DNA from 2 places in the Mesobacillus sp. QJM3NY_10 genome. Region 2 is predicted to be linked to the other one. Evidence: predicted binding sites of a transcription regulator. Region 2 holds the regulator's gene; the other holds the start of a gene.

Region 1 (15,734 bases), 1.6 Mb from region 2:
CTTTCGTTTCTTTCAATGTCAAAAAACAAGGCAGCCGAAACGAGACCATCGGCCGATTGCGGATACTTTTCTATATAAACATAAAACGATTTCTCCAATAAAAAAAACGATCGCTCATCCAACCCAGCCTCTCGCATTTTACTCTTTGCCTTATTGGTCAAAACGATCGGACAACGATACGCCGTATTTTTAGTATTAATCATTTATCCACCTGCTTTTTAACAAGAAAAAGTTTTGAAATAGTCCATTAATCTATAATTATATACAGTTTTTTAACTAGGTTATTATAGCATAATCTATAGGGAAGCATGGGGACGTTGAACGAAGCATGAAGCCCTTTAATACAGGTGAACTCTATAATACATACGCACCCATTTGTTTAAGTCTACTTTTTTCAAAATCTTTATTCCATAATAGCCAAAGGTTGCCTCTAGCAATCTTAACGATTTATTCGAAATACTGTTCATTGACATATCGGAAATAATCGATATATAATACCAACATGGAAATAATCGATGTATTTAAGGCGTTATCAAACGAAACTCGACTAAATATTTTACAGTGGTTGAAGGAGCCAGAGAAGTATTTTCCTAAACAAGGCGCTCACCTGCCAAGGGAGGTAAGTTTTAAAGGGGGAGTATGTGTAGGGGATATTCAAGAAAAAGCTAAAGCTTCTCAATCTACGGTGTCACACTACTTAAATATGATGCAGAAAGCTGGTCTGCTTGAATCTGTACGTTATGGTCAGTGGACTTATTATAGAAGAAACGAAGAAGTCATTCGTCAGTTAGCTGATTATTTTAAAACAGAAATCTGATAACTTGATTTCTGTATTTTTTTACCTATAATATCGATTATTCTAGATATATAAATATAACGATGGGAGAGAACATCTAATGCGTTACTTCTCGTATATATTAGCATTACTAGCAGGGGCAGCACTTAGTTTTGAAGGAGCTCTTTACGGTGAACTTGGGAAATCAATAGGACAGCTTGAAACTAGTTTTTATAACTTCTTTATGGGTTCAATAATCATGGGATTATTATGGTTATTCTTTGGAAAAGGTAAACTTTCTTATGTCGTGGCAGCACCTAAATGGACACTACTTGGCGGGATTTTAGGGGTAGTTTATTTGACTTCTATTGTGATTAGTGTTCCTTTTGTCGGTGTTGGGATCACTATGGTTGCAGTAATTATTGGTCAACTAGTAATGAGTATGGTTATTGAGCATTATGGTTGGCTTGGCAGTCAAAAATCAAGAATGAATAAAGAAAAAATATTTGCAGTTATTTCGATGATTATTGCACTTGTTTTAGTTAACTAGGAGGTATGAGAAATGAGTATATTAATGATTTTATTCACCTTATTAGGTGGAATCACATTAAGCGCACAATCGTCTATCAATGGTACATTGAGTCGGAAAGCAGGAACACTTGAAACTACATTGTTAACATTTCTAACAGGAACAATGTTCCTAGCGATTATGATTGTTTTTTGGGGACAAGGTAATTTGCTTGCACTTCTGGAAGCCCCTAAATGGCAATTAAGCGCCGCTTTTTTGGGGACATTGTATTTACTTCTCACAGTCATGGCCGTTCCAAAAATCGGGGTCATTGCAACCAATATTTCAGGAATCATTGGTCAGCTGGTAATTGGTATGCTCATTGATCACTTTGGCTGGTTCGATAGCTTAGTTATCACTTTAGATCTGAAACGTTCTTTCGCCTTACTCTTTATGATTATTGCTCTTTATTTTATCTATAAAGGAAATAAACGCTCAAGCGAACAATCCCTTTCAAATAACACCATTAAGTAACACAGGCGCAGTACCAAAAGGGGCTAGTGCTTTTCTCTTGAAACAATAACGCCTCCCCTTTCTTACAACATCTACAACTGGCAGGAACCTGTCCTTAATGGAGATCAGGCCTTTGCTGGAAACTACTGAAAGAGCCTTATCCGCCAAGGATAAGGCTCTCCTATTTATTCACACCTCAAAGCCAGGCACTAATCGACATTAGTAATGAGTAAGAAAAATGTGTCAGTCCCCCTGGCTTTCTTATAATCCTTGGGCTAACGTCTATTCACGCATTAATGCGCCATTAGGCTTTGGCAAATCTTGCTCTACTATCTGATTCATTTTACAAAAGTGGTCAAAAAATTGTTGTGCCAACTCTCGTTCCTCTGGATCACTTTTCAGCGAAACGATATCACGCAAAATTTGAGCCATCCATAAATTATCGAAATAACGGTATTTCCCTGTATTCCATGTCATTTTTTGAGGAAGCTTTTCATTTACATAATATTTCCAGAAAAGCATCTGATCCGATTCCTGTTCTGTTAGTTGAAGTCTGTATTTAGAATGAGCAGGAACATATCCATCTTCACAAAGCTTACCGATAAAATCCTCTTTCACCATATAGACACCTAAGATACGTCTGTCTTTTTCAGGCATGTTGGAATCTATTTCTGTTAGCAGGACAGCGCTATTTTGGTGTAAGCGGATGGGTTTGTTTGGCATCCCCTTGTTATTACCACTTTTTATTTCACCTGAAAAAACTTTCCACTCTGAAAAAGAACTATTCTGTTCTTCTGTGTCACACCAAAAAACCATTTGTGATTCAGGATGAAGCTTATGATTTTTCATAAGTTTTTCATGTCCCAAGCGAAGTTCCTGATATTTTCGTTGCAGTTTTTTTTCCTCTTCCTTCTTCGATTCTTCCTCTTTTCGTTCCAATTCCTTTTTTTGTATGATTTTATCGAGTGAATTAGCAACACTTTTATCATGTATTTTTAGGTGCTCTCCAAATACATCGGGGAAAACAAACTTTTTATTTTCCGAAGCGAAATGGATTTCAATACTCGAATCATTCTGTTCGACTATACTCCCCATGCCAAACTGCTTGTGTGTAACTTTCTTATTGATTAAATTCATGATTCTAGTCCTCCTTGTAGAAAAAACTCGGGTACTAATTGATAGTAAATTAATAATTATATTCAACTAACTTACCTTAAAAGCTCACACAACTGTTTGAATTTTTCTTCGGTTTAAAAAGGATATTAAAAAAACGTATCCATAATTCGATCTGCAAAAAAATACAGCGGAATTCGGAATACGATTGAAAAAACAATTGCAAGACAATTTTAACATTTTCTTGAAATTATTGCAAATTTCTTATTGACAAAATCTTTTATAGCGAGGTAAAATGAAGTTTTGTTCTAACCCTTGAACCTAGTGCACACCGGAGTATCGTGGTTTTTCTCAAATATTCTATATCCTTTGTACGATTAAAAAAACGGCCCACTGGGCCGTTTTTTTATTTTAATACAATCTTTGCCACACACTCCACGTGTGTAGAGTGTATGTGACAATACATGAAATGTTGGTGAGTTACACTTCTTTTAAGATAAGCACAATACATACTGATTCTCTCTTTAATCCGAGGGGTTTCAATATACTCTCCATCTAATTGTTTTAGAGAAAAACCCCTCTTGTCCGCTTTATAAGAAAAAAATACCAAAAACAGAATTGACAAGTATAGTGTACTAACCATATAATACACCTATAGCGTATGAACTACTTAATACACACACTTAAAATGGCCTAATTTCTTAATAGGTCGTATAGGAGTTGTTTCAATGACTGTAAATTTTAATAATCGGGATCCTGTCTATTTACAGATTGTTCGTTATTTTAAGGAACAAATCGTAAATGGAGTATTAGAGCCTGGAGAAGAAATCCCATCAAGACGGGAATTGGCAAATAGGATGAAAGTGAATCCTAACACGGCGCAACGAGCATATAAGGAAATGGAGGAACAGGGTTTGATTTATACGGAAAAGAATCACCCAAGCAAGATCACCACAGATCAACAAGTTTTAGGAAATGTAAGAAATGAGTTGCTTGTTGAGGCAGTTGACATGTTTGTGACATCTGTTCGTTCGATTAATGTACCAGTCGAGGAGCTCCTTGACTTGGTTAGGAAAAAATACAAAGCTACCGGGGATAAGGAGGATTAAATATGATCGAAGTAAAAGCCGTTGAAAAGAAATATGGCCGTAAGAAAATATTAAGAGGCGTTTCTTTTACAGCTAAAAAAGGAGAAATCACTTGTTTAATCGGAATAAACGGAGTTGGTAAGACAACTATCCTAAATGCAATTATGTCACTTACACCCATTCATAAAGGCCAAATTCTAATAGATGGAAAACCGCTAGATAAACATACTTTTGAAAAGATCACTTTTATCCCTGATGCCATTACGATGCTTCCACACATGACAATAGCAGAGGCTATGGAGTTTATGGACGACTTTTATAATAGTTGGAATCAGGAACGCGCAACCGAATTACTAGGCTTTTTTAGATTGAATCAAAGCGATCGAATTTCTTCCCTCTCAAAGGGAAATACAGCAAAGGTGAATCTGCTCCTTGGATTAGCACTAGATGTGGATTATGTATTAATGGATGAGCCGTTCTCTGGAATTGACATGTTCAGTCGAGAGGATATTGCCAATGTGTTTACAAGTCACTTGATTGAAAATCGCGGCGTTATTATTACAACTCATGAGGTAGGAGATATCGAACATTTAATAGATAAGGTTGTCCTGTTGGATGATGGAATGGTGTCCAAGGAATTCAGTGCGGAAGAAGCACGCGAAATCGAAGGAAAGTCTGTCATTGATGTAATGAGAGAGGTGTATCAGCGATGAGGAATTACTTAAAACTCGTTAATTTTGAATTTAACCGTGTTGCTAAACTATTTGCCGTTTTACTAAGTTTCACATTTATTGTGCAAGTCATCGGAGTGATTGTGCAATCAAAGAGCTACTTAAATATGGCTGATAAAAAAATTTATGAAGAATTCATGCCAAAAGCACAATTTCTAGAGTCCTTCGGTCATATGAGCTTCTTTCAAATCATAAGAAGTGTATGGTTTTTAGGGCCAATCGCAATATGCATTGCTGGTGTAGGTTTTTACATCTTCCTCATTTGGTATCGTGATTGGTTGGGGAAAAACACCTTTATTTACCGATTACTAATGCTTCCAACCACAAGATTGAATATCTTTTATGCAAAAATCACCACTATCCTTATCATGACATTTGGCTTAGTTGCCTTCCAACTCATTTTACTGCCGGTCGAGATATTGGTCATGAAAACAATGGTACCAGAAGAGTTTAGAAACGATATGGGTGTAGGTGAACTTTTGACAAATATGCCTGAACTATCCATTATTATCCCAGGAAGCTTCGTCGAACTGATCTTATATTATGGAACAGGTTTGTTGGTTGTTTCTGTTATATTTACCGCAATCTTAATGGAAAGAAGTTTCAGGTGGAAAGGGACTTTTGCTGGCCTTGTATATATTGCGATTGCATCGGTGATTTTTATTTTACCGTTACTTCTACAAGAATTTGTTCTTAATGGGTATTTCTATCCGGTTGAATTATTGGTGCTTGAAATCATTACGGGTTTGATTATACTGGCAGCATCTATTTGGATGAGCAGATTCCTATTAACGAAAAAGATCACCGTATAAGGAGTGTTTTTACATGAAAAAATACTGGAAGTTTATAGCGACCATTACCATTATAGTGCTTAGCATTGGAACCTTCTATGTCTCTTCTACTATGTCAGCGGAATCACATCCAGAGTTCGTGATCAAAACAATAAGTGGTAATGCAGAAGAAATAAAGCCATTGGTGTTGGAGGGGTCATATACTTCTTCAATGAGTTATGTAGGTACAAACTTAAAAGTCACTTCAGATGGATCTACATACGATAGCCGTTCCTTTCTAGACAAGCTAATCGGACAGCCTCCAACTGTAATCAAGGATTTCCAAGAAAAATATCGGACTTTCATGCGTGGTAAAGATCCACTCGTTAACTATTTTTTCGAAAACGAGGAATTTCTGGCTTATGCCACTGTAGATTATAGATTAGATTCATTAAGATCAAGAGACTTTAAGTTTCATATTTCAGTGTTAAACAAAAAAGACGGTAGCATTGACTCCTTCACGGAGGAAGTTCCTGATAGTGGAGAACTCGAGTATATTTCTGTGGATGATGTACAGAAGGTTGAGGGTGAGTTATACCTTATTACCAGAAATATGACGAGAAATAATGATAATTTCTCTGAAGAAGCACATATCTATACGATTAATATAGCTAATCAAAAAATAAGTGACCATGAAGCCATAGTAGACACCACGAATGGACAAAGTGATACTCGTATCAACGTACGACTAGTTGAAACCACCCCGACAGAAGCGAATAACCACCTGATTATTGTAAAAACGGAACTAAAAGTGATTGAAGATATGGAATCTATAAGAGAAGAATTTATAAACCAAGAAATCATTTCCTACAATTTAGTAACAAAAGAAAAAGAAACAATTGATGTACCAGAATTGCGATTAGATGAGAATCAACTCAGCTTCTTTGACGGCTCTCTCATTTATTTCACGAGATTAGATGGGCAAGAGCTGGTAGTAACTCCTTATAGCCTGGTAGACAATCAACCTGGTAAAGCCTACAGTATTCAACTCTCAGGTGAAAATGGTCATGCCGGGGGTCAAATGACAAAAGTAAACGATGGTAAACTATACATTGTTTCCTCACAAATGAGTCCAAATCTAAATATAGATGCGGATGTGGTTGTTGCGGATGCAAAGACAGGTGAAACACTTTTTAGAGGTCAAGTAACTTTAGAAGATTCATCGAATGAAACAAGGCAGTTCGAGCTATTTCTACACGAAATATATGTGCAATAAGACAAAGGGACTTTCCTTCTGGTGGAATTGAAACCAGACAGGAATGTTCTTATGCAGCATTCGAGAACCGAAAAACCCTTATCCATTAGAATACATTCTTGCTACGGAAGGAGCCCTATCCACCAATGGATAAGGCTCCTTTTTATGATAATTGAATTTTCACCACGCACTCAACATGTCCAGAGTGTATGTGGCAACACATGAGGTATTGGTGAGTTTAATGTCTACATAAGAAAAATACAATTTATCATACATTCAAATACTTTGATAATGTGTGTAAATTTGAGGATTGCATACTATCCCCCAAATCACATATCGTTTTTCTTTACAAACGTTACTTTTTCGTACTGTAAACTCTGCCAAAAAAGAGGTCGGTTACTCAGATTTCATGAGTCAACCTTTGGCGTTCCACCTTCTCTTCACCACTAACTGGATATTTTATTTGAATCGGTCTTTTGGAAATAAGGTTCGCCAGCTTAAACTGCTCTTTATTTAATGCTTTCCACCTTGGTAAAAACGACTCAAAAGCCAGATACATTATGGAGTTTCTAAAAAAATAGCCTGTCCAATGACAGGCTTAATACTATGAATTATTTACTTGAATATGGATTAAATATAAGTTTGTAGACTTTAGGATTGCCAGGCAAATCGGCGAATAGCAATGGTGTTTTATTGTTATCATATTCTACAGATTTAATCATTGTACCTACGGGCAATTTCGTTGCCATACCTTCTTCAAAATTCCCCTTATTATTGTATAAAGAAGCAATTTTAAATAATTCATCTTTTGTTTTAACATCAGTTTTTTCAGTTTTTTCATAGATCGAATCGTTATATATAATAAAATCCGCTTCACTATTAGCTTTTATTATTTCCTTCGCTTTTTTATTCATAAGTGTCCTGGCTTCTCTTAACTTTACTCCACCCTGCTCTTTCGGATCCCCAGAGCTACACCCACTTAATAACACCGCAATACACAAGAGAAAAACTAATATATATTTAGACAAAATATCACCTTTTCAGTTGGTTATTTTATTACTAGTTTTTCTTCATCTAAATATTCTCCGGTTAAAGCATCAACGTATGTTGACTTCTCACCTACTGATACTTTCCATGCTGGCAGCATAGCAGATTGATGAGTAAAGAATGGCTGAGACCAATATACTAGACTAACAGAATCTACATTTAATTTTTTGGAAGTTTTAAATCGATTACTCATATGTAACTTAGCAACTTCTTCTGCTTTTTCCGGCTTAATAATATCTTTTTGGTGAAATTGCCCTGAACTTTCAATATTTCTCCATGATCTAAAGTAATAAGAAACTCCATTACTATCAATTAATACTTTTATGGAATCCCCTGCTAGACCCTCTATTTTTGTATTATTAAAGGAGTGTCTCAAAACAACAAGGTAACCAGTTAACATTTCTTTCCCCGTAGACTCGTCAAAACTATATTGAGGTAAAATTTTATCTACAAAGGCATCACTCGGAATTCCCCCATGTATTTGTACAAATTCCTTAGCTCTATCAACGGCATCATAGCTAGTCAGTTCAATTGGCTGGTTCCCTGCTTCTCCTTCGAATAATAGTGCACCTGTAGGATAACTTGATACAGTTTCCTTACCATTATTATATACTACAGATCCTCTTTCTCCACCTTCAAGTTTTTCAAATGAGTCCAATAACGACATTGCAATCGTATCATGATCTATATCTTCATTAACAACTTCCAAAGAAGGCAGCTTCTTAATTTCACCATACTTAACTTTTGGGGCTTCTGTTGTTTTTTCGATACCTTTATAAGCATCTATATAACCACCGCCAGAAGAATACCATCTATAAATGTCACTCGTTCCTGTCACATCTTTTGTTGCACCTGTACTAGCACCATGGAAGTAATCATTTTCGTTACTCTTATGTCCAATTATAGCCCAATCATACTCATCATAAGTAATGTTAGCATTCTTGAAAGCCCCAATCATTTTTTGTGCAACATATGGTGAAGTACCTGTAATTCTATTTAAAAAGCTTTCTACAATCCAATCATCATTTGATTCAGAAGAGAGTGCTCTATAACCAAAAATATGATGCGCACCGTTTTTCAAGGTTTGTCCCCATTCATTTTGCTGTAACACATCACATGCCATAAACATTGCCCATTCAATATCTTGATCAGGAGTGGCTTCTCTACCATACCAGGATTCTCCAATTGTAGCCCAATTAACTCCTAATCTATGACTATTTGTTGGTGTTGAATCTCCATATTCCTGCAATGCTAATTTTCCATTAGAACTGCCATGGCCGGTAAAGAAAATAATATCACTTTTGGGCCCATAATTAGTAAAATCAGTATCCCATACATTACCATCCCAAAATTCCGCTGTCTTTGTCCAATTTCTGTAAGTTAATTTATTTCTAAACATATATCCATCATCATTGTTCAGGTCAGGTTGCATGGTGTACTGTGCTACGCCTAATACAGTAAATTCGTTTGTCGCCAAGACATTTATTGGCATAGATAACGTGGTTCCCACCGTTAATGCCAATAATGCAGACTTCAATTTCGCTCTTTTCTTTTTCCTCATAAAAACCTCTTAATTACCTATTATATTTACATATTTATACAAAATATGTGTCATTTTCAGTTTAACGAACAAATAATAATAAGTGTATTACTTTATTTCGACATTAAATATTTACAAAAAAGGCATTACATAATTTTCCTAACTCTTCAGTTTAGTAAAAGGCTGCATTTCAGAACATTTTCACTAATAAAACTTAACTATAAATTACAATATTTAAAATAATTATTTAATATTTTCCCAATAGGATCATCCAAGGTGAAAATATAAGCTCCTCATCCTACAATGTTATTTCAACACGTTATTTAGCAATTTTATATTTATGTAAAAAAAGGCCTTATCCACCAAAGGATAAGGCTCTCCTATTTATTCTAATACAATTTTCGCAACCGCTTCACAGTGTGTTGAGTGTATGTGGCAATACAAGAGGTGCCTGGTGAGTTTACACTTTCTTCCTGATAAGCCCCGTTAGTTGAATAACATTTTAACATGCTATTTCATACCTAGCATGTCTTTAATGTAATTAACTGTATTGAAACCCTTTTAGACTTTCTAGAGGCCTATTATTCCTAACCTTTTGCTTCAGTATCTTCATTATCATATCCTTCCTTAAAAAGCCTTTCATCTGGAGAAATTTCATACATAAAAGCAATATCGTTACCTTGAAGAAAAATCATCTTATCATTTACTTGAATAAAACTTGCACCTTCTAACTCAGGGGTTTTCTCAATTAGAATTGCTGGCTTATAGCTAATATCTTTAAAATGTAATTTTTTTATATCAACCTCTCCATTTTTCTGCATTTCATGTATGTATATATTAGCATCACTAATTGTGAGAAAAAAATCATCATCATATAAGAAATATAAGGCTGAAACAGGCACCCACTCTCCATTATCATTAACACTTGCAGGATGATTAACCGCCACTACAATTTGGTATTGTTGTGTGTCGAAGTCCTTAACAAAACTAATGCCAAATAGAGGAATGGCACTTAGCTTCATCTTGTCAAATGAATGTGCCTTCATTAGATTATGGTCTCTGTGGGCAAAACTCATGTTACGAATGGTACAGTTTGCTCCGTCATTGTTATGATGTTCAACAACAAAGTCATTTTCTAAGGATTTCCTGAAAGCATCTTCACCGTACCAAAATGCCATAACCACTTGATGGAAATATCTTCCTAACTGGTTACAATATAAATAATTGCTCTTTCTATGCCATCTTTTTTGTTTAATAATCTCATAAAGTTTTGGATCGTAATCTGTATAAGCCAACGTTTCTTTGTTATCTTGTATGTAAATTTTCTTTCCATCATGGGTAACAAGCATATGCATTCTCCTTCACAAGAAATCTATTTAAAGAATAATATCCTAAAAGTTATGTTTTATATATTGGTTTTCCTTCTTCCTCAAAACCTAGTAAAATCTTTAACAATCACCATACTAGCATTGCCATAATCAATTTTTCTGATTTATTCACTTCAAAAAGTGCCGATTATTGAACACAAGTTTAACATCAATCTTCAACTAAACTCCCCACCCCTTTAGTTGAACAACAAAAAAAAGCTGCGACCGCAGCTTAATCTTCATTCAAGCACCATTTGGACAAATACCCTCCTATGGATTCCCACCATATTAATTCTGAGTTGTCCACTTCACGTTTTTATTTAAAGAGTACTCTCTAAATACCAAATGTATTATTACAGGTGATGTTTTCTGATTAATTCAGCATATTGGTTTAAACCACGTTTTTCTAATTCTTTAACAAATACAGGCCATGGAGGGATGTTACTCATATATGGAGTTGGACCGGTTGAAAGCCCTCCTCCTGGACCGGTTGAAAGTCCTCCACTAGGGCCAGTTGATAGTCCCCCACCAGGGCCAGTTGATAGTCCTCCTCCCGGTCCAGTTGATAAACCTCCACCAGGGCCGGTTGATAGTCCTCCTCTAGGACCAGTTGATAGACCCCCACCAGGGCCGGTTGATAGTCCTCCTCCCGGTCCAGTTGATGCTCCACCCCCTGGGCCAGTAGACATTCCACCATTTGGTCCTGTTGACATTCCCCCGCCAGGACCTGTACTTTTATTTCTATTCCACATCTCAGCATTTCTCCTTTCTAGTATTATCTAACTAGAACTCTTAGATTTATATTACCATAAATTTCTATCAACTGTTTTAAAAAGATGCCTTAATCCTCGTTGGATCAAAGCACCCTATAGTTTAAGAATGTATTGAGTCTTTGCCCGAAGGAAAGCTTTCTTTTAAATATTAAGTTAACAAGAACGAAAAATTATAGGGTTGCAAAATCATTCTCATCCGATGATATTACATAATTTTCTCCATGATAACTTAAATAACCACCAAAATTTTGATGAATACAACATGCAATACCAGATATATCAGTTTCTTTTTTCTGAGCTAAAAACATAAGGCTATAATATTTCATGTCAGGATTTTCTATAACAAATCCGTTATTGACAGATCTGCCAATTGCTTCTGGGAAAAATTCAGTTAAGGTATAACCTTCTTTTAATAAAAGATTCAAAGTTTGATTTCCAAGTTCTGATGGAGTCTCAATTATGATTTGGTTTTCTGTTTTTTCAACTTTAATATTGAAATTCATTCGATTATCCACCTCCTTGTTACAAATTTCGATATAATAGAAGGATATTCCTTCCAAATGTCGAACGATTAATAAAAGTAGTATTATGTAATAAAATGTTCGATCAAGAGGACTTTTTATTAAAACCAAAGGGGTATTGTGACTTGTCAAAAGAATCTTATATCGTAATAGGAGCAGTTATTGCAGCTCTGGTATCTATACTTACAACCTTATTGAGTCCACGTTTGGCAAATTGGAAGGATAAAAAAGAGTTTAAAAGAAAGCATAATTATGAACAATTAAAAGAACTTTATCTTTCTCTTTATGGAATTGTTACTCAATCCGAATATGTTAGATATTTTTTTAAAAAATATAGGGGTTTTGAAAACGAGCTAAAAGTTGTTCCCTTTTTTGAAATAACTGGTTCAATAACTAGAAATAAAAACGGAGAAGTATCGGTAGAGGTTATTCAAAGCGCCATTACTGAATTCAATAAAGAAAATATAGTAAATAAGGTGATTTGTAAAAGTGAGTTTGCTTCACAAAGGTTACTCAAATTGGCAGTAGCTTATAGATATGTCCATTCAAACTACCAAAAAAATTTTGACGATAATAATGTTACTACAAGTTTTCAAGAGGAAGAGTTAAAACTCATTTATTTAATTGTTAAAACAATAGTGAAAGAAACTAATGAATTACTCGAAGAATGTAACATGGAGTATGATGGAAAAGAAATTTCATACGGAATAATGAATTATAATGTTTTTGAAGATACCGAAAATTAAACTAGTCATCCATTTTGGGTGCTTTTTCTATTAATAAAGACCTTTAACTTTTATTATTTGCCATTACAGCTCCTTTAGTTCAATAATAAACCGTTTCTGTTAAGTAAGTTGAGATGACTTGTCTAAATCTTCAATGAAAGGGTAATGATTGCTTTTCATTTTAAAAATTTGTTTTGATTTTGGTATTAACTTATTTAATTCCACGGAGAAAGAAACCGGGCACTGTACATCGTATCAGCCACTCAATATTAAAGTATTATTTGAGATTTTTTCTAACTCAGGGGTTACATCAAAGATCACTTCTCCCCTAATAAAAAATTCATTTTCGGAGCAGATATCCTTTTATGTGTACTATTCATCATACTTATCCGGATGAAATAGAGACAGCATAGTTCTCTCTTTAGAGAAACGCTCTCTTTTAATATGTGATTAATCAGAGCGTTTTAGGTCTCAATAAGTTGCTGCATTCTGTCAAAGTGCGGGTGGTCAGGATGATAGATACATTCAGATGATAAATCAGCATATTTCCTGGTGCTGTCCAAACCTTCTTTCATAGTTAACTTCTTTTAATGTATTATAGAGTGCTTGTAAGTCATCCACAATGACTTGCATTAGCTCTTTTTCTCGGATTACAACATGATTAGGACAGAAGGATTGACCGGATCTAATATTGCTGCTGCCACAGTAGCCTGTTTGACTGGCAGTAGAGTACATTGGTGAAGAAATGTTTTTTAGATGCTGTGGTTGTTCTCGAATGGCTTTGAAAATTAGATTTTGCATTGCATTAAAGATTTCTTTTGGAATTATCCCAGCATGTTTTTTTATGACTCGTCCATCAATCTCAATTGTATCAATCACCCGCTGTGTATATTGAATGAGATGTACTTCCATGAAGAGTAATCCAAAATCGATCCATAAGTTGATTGTACTGTTTAAAGTACTATACACTTTTCAAGCCTCCATTTTTACATCAAAAAAGCCAACAAGATAATCTTGAAGGCTTAATAGCTTATTATTATATTATTTTTCTACTCATCTTCGATTGGCACAAATACTCGTTGTTTGTTATTTTCGGTAGGAATATACAGAATTTCTGTTTCTTTATACTGTAGTTTAACGACTTCATCAATAATATTATCAATTCCATCGCTCTCCTTGTTTTGTTTCATACCTTTCTTTACTTTGCTCAAGCTTTTCTTTTCTAACTCAACTTTTTCTTTTGATTTATTAACATCTCTTTTAGCTTTACCCGCAACAAACATCTTGATTCCAATTTCCGGTATAATGCCCCAACCAGTAGAAATATAATTATCAGTTAATTTATCTAATGATTTTTCAAATTTGATATTTTTATCAACCAATTCGTTACTACTCCGCTGCTGTATCATTGAATAGATCTTCTCAACTTCTAATTCATTATTATGATAAAAGCTATTAGTATAATTTTGTTTTAATTGGCTTGTTAGTCCATTAATAATTTCAATTTGACCACCAATCTTCATTCTTGTACCAATCTCAATTAGTTCTGCAAACAGAGATAATTTATTAGCCTCAAAAGCAATCAAAATTGTGTAATTTACATCCGAAAGCTTCTTATCCTCACTTTCTTGTCTTTTTAAACGATATATATATTCTTCATGAATTTCATCTGCAGTTTTTTTATAGTTCCTAATTGCAGATAAATCAGTATTATCAACAAATTCTCTATTTGTAATTTCAGACAAGCCCTTTCTAGCTGCAATCAAACGTCCAATGCTTGTATCATGATGAAATTTTTGAAGGTCTTCTAATTTCGCATCCATATCTGTAATTTGATCATTAATTTCCTTCAAATAATATGTCCCTGAAACAGCTGACATCACTTGCATTCCTGCCGATAGATAAATGGCCGGATTCATCATTGAAGCCCTTAAACCAACTTCAGCAAAACCAGCATGCTCGACTAGACGCCCAGACGCATCTCGCACCATTGTTGATGTAGTTCCATTTGCAAATTTAGACAAATTGGCGGGATTTGCAGTAGCAGTAAACAAGCCATTAGGTGCTTGTTTTGCAATTTGAGCTAAAGTCATTCCTTGATTAGCAACTTGCAATGCCGTTTGTGAAACGTTACCCGTCATTAATGACAAGTCAGATACAAAGACCTCCTTGTATTTTTTCTTTGCTTCCAATTTATCATCAGTTACTTTTTTCAAATAAAGCTCATCGCCTATAGGGTTAGAGACAATAATTTCATTGATTTCATTTGAGTTATTTAACATTTTATCTTTATACATTTAAACTATCTCCTCGGTCTTTTTATTAGATATATTATACACTGAATCAATGAACATTTTATGGAAAAACGCTAATAGCGATACTTCTGCATTTAAGCACCGAAGTTTCAAATCAAGTTTGTGAGATAGACATTTTATTTTTATCAAAAATTTTTTCTATAAATTTTATTTAAGGAGTTAAGTCGAAAATATGATATATTTTAGTTAAATATTGGAATGGAAGGTGATTTATTGAAAAAGTCGCTTACTGAAAAAGAATCAAATATACTGCCGCAAGATAAGGATGGTGGTTATTACGCACTAAAAGGATTCATGTACCAGTTTGATTTAACAATTATGCAAATACTTGAAAACCCTGATAAAGATATCCAATTTGAGAATGTCCAAGATATAGATTCCGAGAATTATGTTATTCAAGTTAAACATAAAGAAACCCAAGATTATAAACCTAGTAAAATAAAAACTCCTTTAATACAACTACTAAATCTTTTCATACAGGACAGGAATAAAAAATATTTCTTATATTGCTATTTCAAGGATATGTCACCCCAAGAAAAGACCTTTTCCATCGATGAATTGAATAATTTGTTAGGTAATAAAAAAGATGACTTTTCTAAAGATATTAAAAATGAGTTTGTTGATTCATTTATTCTAAAATTTACAGATGATTATGAAGCGCAGTTTACCAGCCTACTTATTCAAATAGAACAG
Region 2 (15,734 bases):
CTTATTGTCTTTAAGCTATATATCTTATTATTCAGCGGAACAGATTGCGAAAAATAATGTTCCAGCTAATTTTTCATTTGTAACAGATGACGCTTTTAATCGATTTGGAGAAGATTTAAGTGCTAACGGGATTCCTTTTAAAGAAACAAAAATCGAGGTCCTCCAAGCAGTGATTAACGCAGAGGCGATTATTGGCTTGAAAATGGAGGAATATACCCAGGACCCTAAAGCAATGAGTGTTTCTGTTATAAGCGAAAAGTCTGTCGATGGTTTTGAACTTGCCAAAGACGAGAGCTATCTGACGGGCTACAGCGACATCATGATGAAATTCATCTCTATGAAAGACTCTGGACCGATTGAACTCATCGGCAACAAGAATACCCTTCCCCTGCGATATCTTGGCATGAAAAAAGATTATCCAGTCTCAAGATATTTTGGCGGTTCTCCTGTTGTAGTCGTTGAAAACAGTGTTTTCAAAAAACTAAAAGGTGATTTGAACCCTAGTATCCAAAAAAGTTCGTCCCTATATATTGGTGTTGATATCAAGGATGAAAAAGACTTGATTAAAGCAAATACCCTGTTCAATGAGAAAAAGTACAACGAAGAAGGCATGAATGAATCCCGGCTTGACAACACAAATATTCAAAAAAGACAGATGGGACTTGCCATGTTTATTGTCGGCTTTCTCGGATTAACCTTTCTCGTCACTTCAGGCTGTATCCTTTATTTTAAACAAATGGATCAAAGCGAGGATGAAAAACCAAATTATACAATTCTGAGAAAACTGGGATTTACCCAGGGAGATTTATTAAGAGGAATCCAGGCAAAACAAGCTTTTAACTTTGGGATACCATTAGTAATCGGCCTGATGCACAGCTATTTTGCAGTGAAATCCGGCTGGTTCTTATTCGGGACAGAACTTTGGCTGCCAATGTTCATTGTCATGGTACTCTATACTTTACTTTACTCAACCTTCGGCATACTATCGGTTATCCATTCAAAGAAGGTTATACATGATTCACTATGATGTAAAGCCAGACTGCGTAAGCAGCCTGGCTTTTTATCATTTATTTCCGATTCTCTGTGGAAACTTGCCACTCCACGCCAAATCTGTCAGTCACCTGCCCATAGGCAGGACTCCAAAATGTTTCCTGCAGTGGCATCGTTACTTTTCCGCCCTCCTGCAGTTGATCAAATATTTCTTTTGCTTCTGATGCATCATCGATTAAAATTGCTATCGTTACCTGGGATCCAAGCTGGTATGGATGGCCGGGGAAAGTATCCGATAACATTAAGCTGGCGTTACCAATTTTCAATTGTGCATTCAGGACCCGATCTTTTGCCTCTTCAGGAAGCGGATACTCTGGATTGGGAGGCATCTCTCCAAATGTCTGCAGACTGATGACTTCTGCACCTAATGCATGCTGATAAAATTTCACTGCCTCCTGGCCATTTCCATTTGTTACTAGATAAGGAACAATACCTGTTATCATGACAGCACCTCTTTTTTAAAATAGGAACATCTGTTCTTTTTTTAATCCTACCACATTTTCCATTATAATACAATGATTTATCTTGCCCGTACAGCAAGGAGATCAAACTGGTATCTAAGAACAAAAAGCGCAAGCGCCTTGTTCAGCCCCGACAAGCGCTGGAGGGCCGACCAGTGAAGTCGTTCTTTGACTTCATTGGGCGGACCGAAGCGACTCGAGGGGCTAGGCGCTGGAGCTGGATTAAGAAAACCCGTATAGTTATCCACATTGAAATTATTTTATAATTTACAAAAAAACGAGTACGGAATCAAATTCCATACTCGTCATTTTAAATGTTAATTAGTTTTGCTCAAGCAATGCCTTTACGCGTGCTACTACATTGTTAACGGAGAAACCGTACTCTTCTAAGATCTTTTCGCCTGGAGCAGATGCACCAAATGTATCGATCGCAAGTACTTCACCCTCGTCACCAACGTAACGGTGCCAGCCTAGTGAAGAGCCCATCTCGATTCCAAGGCGCTTTTTGACAGACTTCGGAATAACACTTTCTTTGTATTCCTTGGACTGCTGTTCGAAGCGATCCCATGAAGGCATGCTCACAACAGCAACGTCGATGCCTTCAGAAGCTAAAGCCTCCTGTGCTTTCACGGCAAGGCCGACTTCTGAACCTGCTGCTAGAAGCAATGCATCAGCATTGTCTTTTCCAGCTGGAGAAATGACGTAAGCACCTTTAGATACGCCTTCGTAAGCATTCTTGTCAGTATCTTTGATTGTTGGCAAGTTTTGGCGAGTCAACACAAGAGCTGTAGGTGTCTTAGTTGATTCAATTGAAAGCTTCCACGCTGCCGCTGTTTCGTTACCATCTGCAGGACGGATGACTGACAGGTTCGGCATAGCGCGAAGTCCAGCAAGCTGCTCAACTGGTTCGTGGGTAGGACCATCTTCCCCTACCGCAATGCTGTCATGTGTGAATACGTATGTTACAGGCAAGCCCATTAATGCAGCAAGTCTGATTGCCGGCTTTAAATAGTCGGAGAACACGAAGAATGTTCCGCCAAATACCTTAAGTCCACCGTGAAGTGCCATACCGTTCATCGCAGCACCCATAGCGAATTCACGAACACCAAACCAGATGTTACGCCCTTCGAATGAACCCGGGAAGAAGTCACCTGATCCTTTGATCATTGTTTTGTTTGATCCGGCAAGGTCAGCCGATCCACCGACCAGGTAAGGAAGGTTTTTCGCGATTCCGTTAAGTGCTTCTCCAGAGGAAGCTCGGCTCGCAAGACTCTTTCCTTCCTCGTATACAGGAATGTCTTTATCCCATCCTTCTACTAACTCACCCTTCATTGCCTTCTCAAGCTGGGCTCCCAGTTCAGGATATTCACTCTTATATTTTGCGAAAAGCTCGTTCCAAGCCTGTTCCGCTTGTTCACCTTTATTAACGATTTGCTGTTTGAAGTGATCATATACTTCACTTGGAACATGGAAGTCTTCTTCAAAAGTCCATTTATAAGCTTCCTTAGTAAGCTTCAATTCATCAGCACCTAGTGGAGCGCCGTGAACATCCGATTTACCTGAAAGGTTTGGTGAACCATAACCAATGACAGTCTTTACTTCAATCATAGTAGGACGATCTTCATCTGTCTTAGCTTCTTCAATTGCTTTTGCGATTTCTTCAAGGTTGTTGCCATCTTCGACGCGAATGTATTGCCAGCCATATGATTTGAATCTACCTTCAACACTTTCTGAGAATGACTTATCAAGATCTCCATCCAGAGAAATATCGTTTGAATCATAAAGCACGATCATTCTGCCTAGCTTCAAGTGAGCTGCCAGTGATGCTGCTTCAGCAGATACACCCTCCATTAGATCGCCGTCACCGCAAATGCTGTATGTATAGTGATCAACGAGATTATAGTTATCTTTATTGTAAACAGCAGCAAGATGGCGTTCAGCCATTGCCATACCAACTGCCATAGCAATTCCCTGGCCAAGTGGTCCAGTTGTCGCGTCTACACCAGCAGTGTGACCGAACTCAGGGTGTCCTGGAGTCTTGCTGCCCCACTGGCGGAACTGTTTAATATCATCCATTGTCAGATCATATCCTGCAAGGTGCAGCAAGCTGTATAACAGCATTGAACCGTGTCCAGCAGACAATACAAAACGATCGCGGTTAAACCATTCTGGGTTTTTAGGGTTGATGTTCATGTAACGAGTCCACAATGTGTATGCCATTGGAGCTGCCCCCATTGGCATGCCTGGGTGGCCGGAATTTGCCTTTTCAATTGCATCAATTGATAAGGTACGAATGGAATCAATTGAAAGCATATCAATTTCTTTAAACATTAAATACATCCTTTCTATAGGTACTGGCTACATCCTTAATATTATAGCGAGAGAAATTATTATACAACAAATTGTGCCTGAAAGAGACAGAAATGGCCGTATTGTTATCTATTTTGACACAAACTCGCTGTTGATATGTAAATGATCGCCTTTGTGGGTGAAAAAAATCCAAAGAAGTGATTTTTAGTGCGACGCATTATTACCTCTGGATCTTACCTGAGTCTAATTTCCACTTATTTAGGGAGATGAAACAAACTAGTCGATTATTTATCATAAATACAACAAAATAAAAATGGAATACATGTCGCATGTATTCCAAATTAGTATATATTTAATGAAGCTTATTCTTCGCTTTTTCTTCCTTGAGCTTATCAGGCGTAACGTCATTGCCTTCTGGATCCACAATGGTAACACCTTTAAGTGTATTGAGCATAGAAGACCGGAAAGACTGGAGATATTCTGCACGAAGCTTCGTCTGTTCCTTTGCTTCTTCTTCCGTCAACTTAGATGATTTTGCTTTCCTTGCCAGTTCATTGATTCTAGCAATTTTATCACTTGATAGCATTGTAAAGCTCCTTTGTAAAAAATTACGTCAAATGACATCTTACTAAAATTCTTGCGATTTTACAAGATTAGAGCTTCGTTATTCTTTTGTCTCTATGAACTCAAGGTATCTTCGGTTCACTGTTGCCTTAGATACATCGTACCCAAATCCTCTTAATGTGGCGGCAATTTCAGCAAATGTCAATCCATTATTCCGCAGCTTGACGATTTCCTCAACCGGCATCTCTTTCCGGTCACGGCCGGAATGCTCACCTTGATTTTTCAGATTGCGCTGTGGCTTATAACCATGCTCAATCGCTCGTTTCATGCCACGTTTAATCTTAATATTATGGATTTTCCTCTGATACTCTTCCACCATACTGACAATCTGCAGCACCATGGAATCTGATTCAGAAAGCTGGAGTTCTCCACTATGGGAGACACTATATAATTTTACATTTTCTTTTAGGATACAATGAAGAATCGCAACCTTGGCATTACCTCTTCCAAGTCTTGTTTCATCCTGGATGAGCAATGCCCCTATATTCTTGTCCTTGATCAATTCCAGCAGTTCCAGGATCCCTTCCCTTTCAAGATCATAGCCACTAGCTTTTTCTTTAATAATACTCGCTACTTCAAAACCATAACTGCTTGCCAGACGCAGTAACTCTTCTTCCTGCCTGACCAGCGAAGTTTCCTGCGTTTCCTTCGTTGTACTTACGCGGCAATAAATGATTGCTTTCATGTTGTCACCTTATTCTAGTCCAATCTATCTTTCTGCTCCGGCAATCTGGGTAGGCTCCATCTGTTCAGCCACAACAGGGATTACCAGTTCATCTCCCGGAAAGACTATTTCCCCAATAATTCCGTTTTCTTTTTCTACCCAGCTAACGAATTCATTTTCGGTAAAATTATGTTCGCTGGCAAACACCTCTGCAATTTCCCACAGTGATTGTCCTTCTTCTATAGTAACAGTTATGTATGCATCTTCGTTATTTAATTGCGCTTTTGCTACGAATGAAAAGATTAAGCTGACTGCAAGCAGGATCAAGGCATATGAATAGTTTTCCCAAAGTTTTTTCATTTACGGCACCCCTTAACGAATGTATGTTCGGTTAATTAATTTTATTATAAATCGAACGTTTGTTTCGTGTCAACTCAAAAATTCGAACTTATGTTTGTATCTGTGGAATAGACATGGTATAATTAGGACAAGAAAATATACGAGGTGCGTAAATATGACAAAGTTATCTAAGCGGCAACAAGATATATTTGAATTCATAAAAGGCGAAGTCAAGAAAAAAGGGTATCCGCCATCTGTACGCGAAATCGGTGAAGCGGTTGGGCTTGCATCAAGCTCCACTGTCCACGGACACCTTGCAAGACTTGAGAGCAAAGGCTTGATCCGACGCGATCCTACTAAGCCGCGTGCAATAGAAATCCTGGAAATAGAAGAAGATAGCCGCATTCCTAAATATAAAGTGGTTAATGTACCTGTTGTCGGTAAAGTAACAGCTGGTATGCCGATCACAGCCATTGAAAATGTAGAAGAGTACTTCCCTCTTCCTGATCGCCTTGTTCCACATGATGAGCAGGTTTTCATGCTTGAAATCATGGGTGACAGTATGATTGAAGCAGGCATCCTCGACGGTGACTATGTTATTGTTAAGCAGCAAAAGACTGCTAATAACGGAGACATTGTTGTAGCAATGACAGAGGATGATGAAGCAACAGTTAAGCGTTTCTTCAAGGAAAAGGATTATTTCAGGCTCCAGCCGGAAAACCCTACGATGGATCCAATCATCCTACGTAACGTATCCATACTTGGTAAAGTAATCGGTGTATACCGGCATATGCATTAAAAAAGCAAGCGGGCTCCGCTTGCTTTTTTTCTTTCTATTGAACTTTTATCATATGAGACTAGCACATTTATTAGAAAAATAGGTAGAGACCCTAACAACTTGTCCTTCTCCACATAAGATATTGTGTAAGTATCTTTCATGATGGAAAGGAGTTGAGTTTCTAATGGGATACAATCGTAATGACAATGATGTAGCAGGCGTATTTTACCCTAACCGTGACAGAGACAGAGTCAGGGCAACTGTTGATTTTGATGACCTTTGCCGTGCTGTGCGCCGTTGTTTGATCGAGGATTTAGTAGCCGGTGCACGGGATGATCGAGATGACGATCGTGACCGCCGACGCAGAAAGTGCGGTTGCAGAGACTAACACCTATAAGAAAAGCTCCAGCGCCTTGGTCAGCCCCGACAAGCGCTGGAGGTCCTGACAGTGAAGTCGTTCTTTGACTTCATTGGCAGGACCGAAGCGACTCGAGGGGCTAGGCGCTGGAGCTGGACAATTCTCGAAGTGAAAATTTTATACTTTCTTATCCAGCCAGAAAAATCCCGAAAGGATTAGTCCTTTCGGGATCTTTTTATTTCCATTGAATATTTTGAACAGGCAGTACACCTTTTAACTCTTCATAGTACGCAGCTTTTTGATTTTGATTAAGCCATACATGTACGGTTCCGCTATCTTGATTGGTTCTGATCAATCGTCCCATTCCTTGTCTTAGGCGTAGGAGCATATAGGGTATATCTACCTCAGCAGCTGGATGATCCGCATGCTTTCTTTTCGCCTGGAAGACTGGGTCATGAGGCGGGAATGGCAATGACGAAATGATGACTTGAATCAGTGACTCTCCTGGTACGTCAAGGCCTTCCCACAGGTTGAAGGAACAGAGAACAGAATCGACGTCATTCTGGAATTCCTTTACGGTTTCACTGATTTCGCGGTCTCCCTCAAACAAGATAGGGAAACTCCATTCTTGTTTTTCAGTCCATGCCCGGAATCGTTCCATTTCTTGCATAGAAGAGAACAGTACAAGCGAGCTGCCATTCTTACTAATAATGTCGTCCCCTATTTTGTTCCATTTCTTTAGTTCATCATCCTCGATGTGTGCTACGAATTCCATTTGCTTTTCATAGTCGAATGGTGAAGCTACAGTAAAGGATGAGTATGTTTCAATTCCAAGGCTTTTCGCTATATAGCTGAAGTCTCCAGCCTGGGACAGGGTCGCTGAAGAAAATACAAACGGGATGTTTTGGGCAAATACTTCTTTTTTCAATATATCCTCAACGAGTCGAGGCATGATGACTAGAGATGTTTGCACTTCATTCTCTTCTAGCCAGAAAATCCCTTCGTCGTTCTTTAAGAAAATTGAAAGACCATATGCAAAAAACTCGAGGTATTCTTCCATGATTTTTAAATGGTATTCGTCAATCAGGAACATTTCCGAGTCAAATACTAGCTGGTCCATTAAATCGGAAACCTTTTTCTCCAGGGTTTCTGCATTTCTCCTGATACTCGGCAGCATTGGTACTTCTTTTCGATTAGACCCTTCTATTGAAGAAGAATTTTCCACTAAAAGGTCAAACCATGCATCATGAAGCTCTATAATATCCTCAATTAAGTAAAGAGATTCCTCTCGAACGTCCTGGTGCATATATCCCGTCAGTACAGTTGTCAAAGTTTGTGAGTTGAACCTGTATGTGAGCCCCTTTTGCGCTGCGAACTCAAGCAAGTGCCCCTCATCAAAAATCACTGTACTTGCTTCTGGAAGCAATGGCATCTGCCCTTCCCGTTTACGAGAATCTTTCGTCCAGACATGCTCCATGTAAAAGTCATGTGAGCAGATAATCAAATCGCCTGCATGACGATAGTAATCACGGTTCAATGTTTGGCCGCAGCGGTGACGCCAACTGCAAGTTGAGCATTGCTGAAGGGGATCCCAGGCCATTGATGCCCATTTTTCATTCGTGACCCATGGATATTCTTTTCGGTCGCCATAACGAGTGAATGAATTCATAGAGACCCCTTCATCAAAGATGAAATCTGGCAGCTGGTCATGGACGTCCAGGATTTCTTTTTCATTTGATGTGTTTGAAAGGTCATCAAGCTTCTTCACGCACACATACTGCTCTCTCGCTTTTGCCAATCGGACATCGACCTTCAACCCTAACGCCTTTTCGAGCTTTTCGATATCCCCGCCCTCTTTTACGAGCTGCTCGATCAGTGTTTCATCAGAGCAGGAGACAATCGCCGGCTTGCCCATGTATCTTGCGTATAGAATGGCATAAATGAGATAGACGAAGGTTTTTCCGGTGCCGACGCCAGCTTCGGCGAAAACAATTCCTTTATTCTTAAAGGCCTGCTCCACCTGGAATGCCATATAAATCTGCTCATCACGGAGTTCATAGCCCTTTTCAGGCAAAATATCGTAAAAGACATCACCAATGTAATCCCCTAATAAATCAAAGAATGTATCGTTTTTACTTATTGTAAATGGAAGTTTATTTGTCATTCAGGTTCTCCTCGACTATTGATTCCGGCAAAAAAGCCAGCTTTTATCATAACAGATAATCAGTCATTTAGTGAAAGAAATGAAATATAAAATATAGGTAAAAACCACAATTCCATTATTAGGAACTAACTGTTAAAATAATCCTGAACCTAATTGATAGGAGTTTTTATGCATGTGAAACAAGTGAGATGGATTAATGTCAGGCGAAAATGAAAAACAATATTATAAAGAATTTACTGACTCGGAATCTAAAACTTCCAACTTGATATGGAGGGAGTACAAGAAGTATGAAAAGAAATGATTACATCATCCGTCAGGAAAATCCTGACGATTATTCAGGGATAAGAGAGAATTCTGTAAGTTAGTTTAAAAAGTGAGGAGAAATGAAGCGACTTTACCTCACCTCACTTTTTTTAAACAATAAATCATAAAAAGTAATGCCAAGAGCCAATCCCAGCGGAGCTCCAAAGTCCAGATTATCAAGCCGTTCAGGCCAAAATAAATAGTTTGATATGTAAGAAACAGTCATTAAGAATACAAACGTTCCCGCGAATTTCAATATCCGCCTTTTAATATCAATCCCAGGCAATTTCTTAATATTCATAATGACGAGGATCATTTGAAAAAGCCCAAATAACAGCAAGAATATAACAAACCCAATTACAAATCTAAAGGAATTTGGCGTGTCGATATCTGTTAATAGAATGGAAATCGTAACAAGCAGGCCTATTAGAAATACTGAATATAGTATGATTGTAATCCACTTCTCTTTTTTGTTTTCCATTGTCAATCTCCTACTCCCCAGCCAACAATTCAGTTTCAAGAACCTCGACTTGCTCTTTATCTGTTAACCTTCCGTAACCCTCATTTTCTTTATCACTGATAATCGTAGCCGTTTCCCCTTCAAACCATATCCGATAATGATATAATCTTTCTGGCATATTCTTTTCTTCCTGAATGAAGAACGTGGCGAGTATATCCTCTTTTCTAACCATTTCAGCTTTTGTATTTGGTGACCATTTGACTTCATCTAAGGCTTGCTGGATCTTCTTCAGCCTTTCATTTGAGACAATGATCTTTTCTTCACCATCATTTAGGCCCTCTTCAGATATTTTTTGCACATCTATCCTCGTGAGCTCCGGTTCAAAACTGGCACTACACCCTGCAATGCAAAGGAAAATCACAAGTAACCCTATAGTAAGTTTTTTCATCTCAATCCCCAGTCCTGTTTACCGCCTAAAAAATCAATCAGTTGATAGTCTTCTTCTGCCATTTCCTTAACCGAGGTGATCACTTCAAGAAACCGCTTGTACAATACCTGAATCTCCGGCTGCTGATTTATGATTTGAATGGAGTCATTATAGATTTTCTCATTCTTATAGATGTGTATCTCCAGCCATTTCGTTTTATCCGTCTTGCTTTGGAGATGAAGTGCCTTTTCGTCAATGAATCTAGAATAAATACCCTCTGCTTCTTGCTGGATTTTTAGGTATTCTTCTTCTTTGTCAGACTTTATATGGTAACTATATAATTTCACAAACACTTTTACACCCCTCAAATCCGTCGACTAGTTAGCCTCTGTTCCAAACACTCTTTATGTACCTTCGTTAAATGCAGTAAATCAAATTCATTCACTTCGATCTGCTTTGTTATAGCATCAGTCTCAGAGACTGCAATATGATATAGTTCCTCATCAATAACACCAGAAGATAAAGCCAACTCTAGTTCATCGGCATCTTTATGAAAGACATCTCCTGTAGGAAGGATTATGATGTCCAAAAAGAGATCGTCCATCCACGGGCGGCCATTATCAATGCCATTTCGATAGCAAATATCGATATACCATTGGACAATCTCCCCTGCTGCATTAAACATAGTAGTGACTGAATGAGGTGTCCCCTCAGGGAAATGCTGTAGCCAGGTATACCCTTCGTCTACTATGCAGACCTTTATATCCCCATATTGGGCATATAAAGGTTCAGTTATTTTGATCACCTTTAACAAGGTAACGTGACCCTTAAAACCATCTTCATCGAAGAAACCCTGAATGAATTCCCTTTTAACGACACGAGTCCAATCAGCCCGGTCACCATATTTTCTTTTTAACTTAATGTCATTCATATAAATCTCCCATATTATTAGTTAGGGGAATATTGTTTTCTTGCAGTTTCTCCATGATTTTAAATCTGTTGTTCTGCACCTTGCTGTTGTAAGGCAGTTCAATCACTTCTCCAGCTTTTGTGACAAGATTTAAATGGTCCACTACGGTTACTCCATTACTTTTCACAAAAATTTCTTTTGCTTCTTTAACATCCTCCCAATAATAGGAGTTGACGGTGTTGAACGTTTTATAATCATTAAAATGCATTCCCTGGTCATCAAGGTAATAATAGTTTGACACGCCGAACATGAAGAATGGTAAGCATCCTAGCATGATGAGAAGTGTAATCCACTTAATTCCTTTCCATTCAAACTTCCATGCGAAAAATAAATGCAGAAATAGAGCTACCGCTATCCAAAGCATGCCAATCATGAAAATTACATATGCAGATGATGGTGTATCATAAAACCATTTATCAGCTGACAGGTAAAGATAATCCTGAATAATATAAACAAAAACGAGAGGCATGAACAAACTACTGATGATTAAAATAATTGCTGTCACAAGGATTATATTAGATGAATTCTCTGTATTGAAACTTAGACGCGCCATCATTTTCCCTCCTTCTCCCTAGATAATTGTTAATACGTTTATCAAGGAAGAAGGTTTCAAATATTCCAAAAATTTACTCCAGAAAAATTTATTGAACTATCGACATTAAAAATGCTTTTCCATTGGCTCAGTACACTGTGTGTAGCCATTTCTCCCGTAAAACTCGATGCTCGTATCGCTTGGCCAGACGATGATGAACTCGTGCTTCTCTTCTTCAGCCCATTCATTTACACGTGACAGCAACTTGCTCCCAGTTCCTTTTCCCCTATATTCGGGAACAGTATATACATTGGTCATATAAGCAAACGGATTGGTAACCCTGCCTGGACGTGGTACCTTATGGATCAATTCAATGTAAATATGGGAAACGATTTCCCCTTTATTCTCGGCAATCCAGACAAACCATTGCCCACTTTCCAGCGCAGATTCAAGAAACCCTCTGCATTCTTTTTCAAAGGAGCTATACCCCACTCCCTCCCCCATTTCGGGATAGTCTTCGAGAGTAAAGTCCCATCTCATTTTTATTAATTGATCAATATCCCCTTGATTTGCTAATCGAATTTCCATATTCCCCTCCATTTTCCCTGCTTTTAGGTGACGTTCTACTTCCTACTTATCTGCTTTCTTTTCTCTTTTTCACAAAAAAATAACTCAATCCGAAGGGAAGCAATGGAACGAGAGCTAACAGCCTAAAAGCATTATTAGCTCCCAGAAAATAAAGGGACGGCAGGGTAACAGCCATTCCGCTCATAAGAAGAAGCTTCCAGGATTTACTTATCAAGCCCCCAATAAACAGGAAACCGAACGCTACAATCAATAGCCAAAATATTGATCCAGCCATGTCTCATCCCTCCTAAAAAACTTCATGGGTGTTTTTCTTCAATGCACCTAAATCATATAAAATGCCAGCATCACTATTCTCACACCACAATTCCTTCGCTTTATTGCCTTCAAATATGAAAATCATGATGCCCGTCTCTTTTACACGCTGATTTTCTGACGGGATATCGAACCAGCCGCCTTTGTATGTCATCCATCCGGTATAACGCACCACTAGCTTATCGCCCTGTTCAATCAAATCTTCCAGCACCCATTCATCGTCATGAAAAACGGATCGGTACCATTTCATGAAGTCGACCATCGAACTCCGTGAGTTTTCACCATTTCGTGAATGGTAAATAAAATCCTCTGTAGTCAGTTCTTCAATCACTTCTACTTTCCCCTCTGTAAAATATTCACTGAACCATCTTTCAGCTAGTAATCTCTTATCATCGCTAATCATATCCCCACTCCTGATCAAAAGTTATTTGTCCACCAGCCACAGACCACCAATGTTAAAACCTGTGAATTCCTCCATATTACCTTGTTCATCTTTTAGCAATAATGCTCCTTTGGCGAACAGCAGATACCAATCAAACGAGTAGCCCTGGATAGAATAAGTTTCAATCTCAGTCTTCAACTTATCCTCTATAACAACTTGAGAGACTTTCACACATTCAATGGTAAAACAGTTGTATTCTGTATGATCACTGATATGATTTAGAAACGATTGTTGATGCTTCGGTACAGCAGCTCCCCAAAAAATCAAAAGAATAATTATGATACTGATTATGTATGAAAAGTTAAACTGATGCTCAACCAGCAAGATCCATAAAGCAGCTGCTGAAAGAAAACTAATCCATAACAGCCACCCGATGTCAAAAAACATATTTGCAAGGAATGAATTGATAGCAAGGAAGATCAGATAACGAATTACATTGGCGATTGGACGGACTTTTATCTTCTCTTCTACTTCTTGCTCCAATCCAACTGTCTTTTTACTGATAAATAAATAATAAAATAAGTATAAAATGGCTATGGCCATACCTATGAAAGAAATAATTAAAGAGCCTTTATCCATTTAAATCACCCTAATAGGAAAAATTCAATATCCTACAACCTCAGTTTGAACCAGCGGCCATGGCCTTCGGTTTCCCCAATTGTGTTCAAGCTTTCTTCTCCATCGAGATAATAATCGAAGTGAAGCTTTGCATCGTAAATATTATTGTATATATGAAAAATCGCCCTTCGTTTTCCTATTTCTTTTATTTGCCCGAGCAGCTTCTCCTTAGTCTTGGCGGGCATTTGATTGGCAACATGGGTATGGAAAATACAGATAGTTTGATCTGTTGGTATCTCAGCAACCAGTGAATTAAGCAATTCCACTCCATCACCCTGAATTAAATTCAATGTCTGATTGCTCACATAGCTTGCTGCTCTTTCAAATAACTCCCGTCTTTCACCGTGTTCTGGCCAAATCAATGCCTTTAGCCATAAGTAATCCTCTGCATTTCTAACATCATTTATATGCAGATCGATTCCTGTTCTTGTTGCAACGTCAAAATGGGGCAATTGATTCAGGAATGATTGATCTCCTCTTATTTCTGATCTTAGGTGAACTTCCGAATCAAGATTCCCGAAACTTTTATCTGGGCCGTATGAATACCTATACTTATCCACGAAAAGTTGCAAACCTGAACTTGTTCCAATTTCTACTAGTGCCAATGAGTTTTTAGTCATTTGAAAAACTTGACTGAATACAGGATATAGATATGAACACCGTCTGACCTCGTTCGTCTGGACGATTTTAGATTTTAACAATTCAATAATTTCTTCAGAGTATCTCCGGCAAAAATCCACGAAAGCGGGATATGCATTTTCTGCCTTCCCTGGATGATTAGTTATGCTCGGATAAAAATCTGTTATGGTATGCTTATAACCTTTCAATAATAAAAAGTGAACAGCACCGAAAAACAAATTGGGCACCGGCTGCCCCTTCTGTGCTGAAGATGCCAGTTGTATCATCTCTGCATCTTCAGCAATTTTTAAAGAAAGAAATTCATATAACGGACTAGACTCACTGCATTCATGGATCGCAAATCTTCTGAATTTCATAGAAAGCTCATTTGACATCAAACATCACCTTATCCTTTTACATAAAGACACAATACCAAATAATATCAAATAAACAGCAAACACTGCTGTCACCACAAGAGTCAAATAGTTTCCTGCTATTAATGTTGTGGGATGCTCTTGCGGACTAACGAATCCCAGTTCAAACGGATAGGCGTCCTCCAACGGGGTTGACGAGGTATGCTGTTCAATTATTGGCAATGGCAGCCCAAGTCTATGTTTAGTTAGATCATATTTCGAAGTGACAGTGACGGAATCAAAGAGAGGAGTAATGGTCACCACAATCCAGCCTATAAAAATAGAAACTATTAATAATTTGTGTCGCAGCACTTTATTTTTCTTATCAGTCCCACCATAAGATCAGCTTCCTTGTTTCTCTCATTTCTTCAATTAAACCATTGATGCTTCCTGAGCCCTGTTCAACTATATCAGGACAGAATTTATAAATTTCTTTTGCAAATGGCTTTTAGGGCTTTCCCTTCAGGAAAAACTTCAAAGTTCGCTTCTACCCAATCGTAATCTGCCCCAATGATGATAAATGGATATCGCCTATACCATTCCTTAAGTTTAGAAATAACCCTTTCATTACTGATATCGTAGTTATTCCCATTCGTCTGCTGGATCCTAAGGATATCAAACTTATCGGTGCCAGGGATGATGCTGATTTTTTCACGCTCAGAGTCGCATATAAAAACCAAATAGTCTATCGACTTAAGTTCCTCCCTTAGTTTTAAAACCAGGGGCTCCGCTTCTTCCTGTTTGACTTCCAGACAAATCCCCGCAATATCAGCTGGTTTTTCAGTATACAAATCCTCTTTGTAAAAAGGATGAAATCTACCCTTTATATTTCTTTTGACGATTGCCAGTGCTTCTTGTGAAATTCCGCTTTGTTCTACTTTAAACTCGTTTTTCTTACTCCTGCCAAAGCTAAATAGCTTTTTCCAATTCATTTTGCATCACCTGCAGTTTTATTTAATCAGTTCATAATAAGGAATGACTAGATCGGCTTTATCTACCTGCCGGAAGTTATTCATGTAGTAGTCCTCCGCTTTCCAGTATCTGTTCCTGAACTTTTCAATGTTCTGCTGGGTTTGATAGCTTTCCCGTGCGAACCTTATATCTCTTGGACAATCTATAAAGACGGTAAAATCAAAATATGGTCTCCATTCCTCTCTCTGAAGAAAAATACCTTCAACAATAAAAACTTGATTGCCTGTTAACTTTATCTCCTTATAATCATGTCGATCTCTTTCATTATCATAAAAAGGGAGAACGAATTCGTTTGACTGAGTCAAGTTATCAAACAAGGATTTCTTTAGCG

Evidence for each region. The regulator LexA, encoded in region 2, represses DNA repair genes until DNA is damaged. The targets are predictions, from matches to a motif close to CGAACATATGTTCG.
Region 1: the regulator LexA is predicted to act here: its motif matches at 3,019-3,032, upstream of AC0VX7_RS02030 (malate synthase).

What each region holds. Positions count from the first base shown of each region.
Region 1 covers NZ_CM149675.1:388,473-404,206, reverse strand. Annotated here, with positions in the region: gene AC0VX7_RS02050 (DEAD/DEAH box helicase) at 1-203, opposite strand, end outside; gene AC0VX7_RS02045 (ArsR/SmtB family transcription factor) at 503-817, shown strand; gene AC0VX7_RS02040 (DMT family transporter) at 897-1,325, shown strand; gene AC0VX7_RS02035 (DMT family transporter) at 1,338-1,817, shown strand; gene AC0VX7_RS02030 (malate synthase) at 2,079-2,933, opposite strand; gene AC0VX7_RS02025 (GntR family transcriptional regulator) at 3,638-4,018, shown strand; gene AC0VX7_RS02020 (ATP-binding cassette domain-containing protein) at 4,021-4,710, shown strand; gene AC0VX7_RS02015 (hypothetical protein) at 4,707-5,540, shown strand; gene AC0VX7_RS02010 (hypothetical protein) at 5,554-6,774, shown strand; gene AC0VX7_RS02005 (hypothetical protein) at 7,365-7,781, opposite strand; gene AC0VX7_RS02000 (DUF6345 domain-containing protein) at 7,802-9,361, opposite strand; gene AC0VX7_RS01995 (hypothetical protein) at 9,928-10,689, opposite strand; gene AC0VX7_RS01990 (hypothetical protein) at 11,061-11,459, opposite strand; gene AC0VX7_RS01985 (PH domain-containing protein) at 11,651-11,983, opposite strand; gene AC0VX7_RS01980 (hypothetical protein) at 12,127-12,747, shown strand; gene AC0VX7_RS01975 (hypothetical protein) at 13,264-13,695, opposite strand; gene AC0VX7_RS01970 (hypothetical protein) at 13,776-15,023, opposite strand; gene AC0VX7_RS01965 (hypothetical protein) at 15,255-15,734, shown strand, end outside.
Region 2 covers NZ_CM149675.1:1,954,006-1,969,739, reverse strand. Annotated here, with positions in the region: gene AC0VX7_RS09740 (ABC transporter permease) at 1-1,027, shown strand, start outside; gene AC0VX7_RS09735 (VOC family protein) at 1,068-1,493, opposite strand; gene tkt (transketolase) at 1,833-3,842, opposite strand; gene AC0VX7_RS09725 (DUF896 domain-containing protein) at 4,174-4,407, opposite strand; gene AC0VX7_RS09720 (YneB family resolvase-like protein) at 4,486-5,130, opposite strand; gene yneA (cell division suppressor protein YneA) at 5,155-5,469, opposite strand; gene lexA (transcriptional repressor LexA) at 5,624-6,247, shown strand; gene AC0VX7_RS09705 (hypothetical protein) at 6,411-6,614, shown strand; gene AC0VX7_RS09700 (ATP-dependent DNA helicase) at 6,820-8,748, opposite strand; gene AC0VX7_RS09695 (hypothetical protein) at 9,143-9,532, opposite strand; gene AC0VX7_RS09690 (hypothetical protein) at 9,543-9,959, opposite strand; gene AC0VX7_RS09685 (hypothetical protein) at 9,956-10,291, opposite strand; gene AC0VX7_RS09680 (ribonuclease FAU-1 family protein) at 10,303-10,869, opposite strand; gene AC0VX7_RS09675 (hypothetical protein) at 10,862-11,464, opposite strand; gene AC0VX7_RS09670 (GNAT family N-acetyltransferase) at 11,567-12,028, opposite strand; gene AC0VX7_RS09665 (hypothetical protein) at 12,075-12,302, opposite strand; gene AC0VX7_RS09660 (ester cyclase) at 12,315-12,743, opposite strand; gene AC0VX7_RS09655 (hypothetical protein) at 12,765-13,361, opposite strand; gene AC0VX7_RS09650 (DUF2332 domain-containing protein) at 13,394-14,413, opposite strand; gene AC0VX7_RS09645 (hypothetical protein) at 14,757-14,840, opposite strand; gene AC0VX7_RS09640 (DUF4253 domain-containing protein) at 14,854-15,363, opposite strand; gene AC0VX7_RS09635 (kinase) at 15,382-15,734, opposite strand, start outside.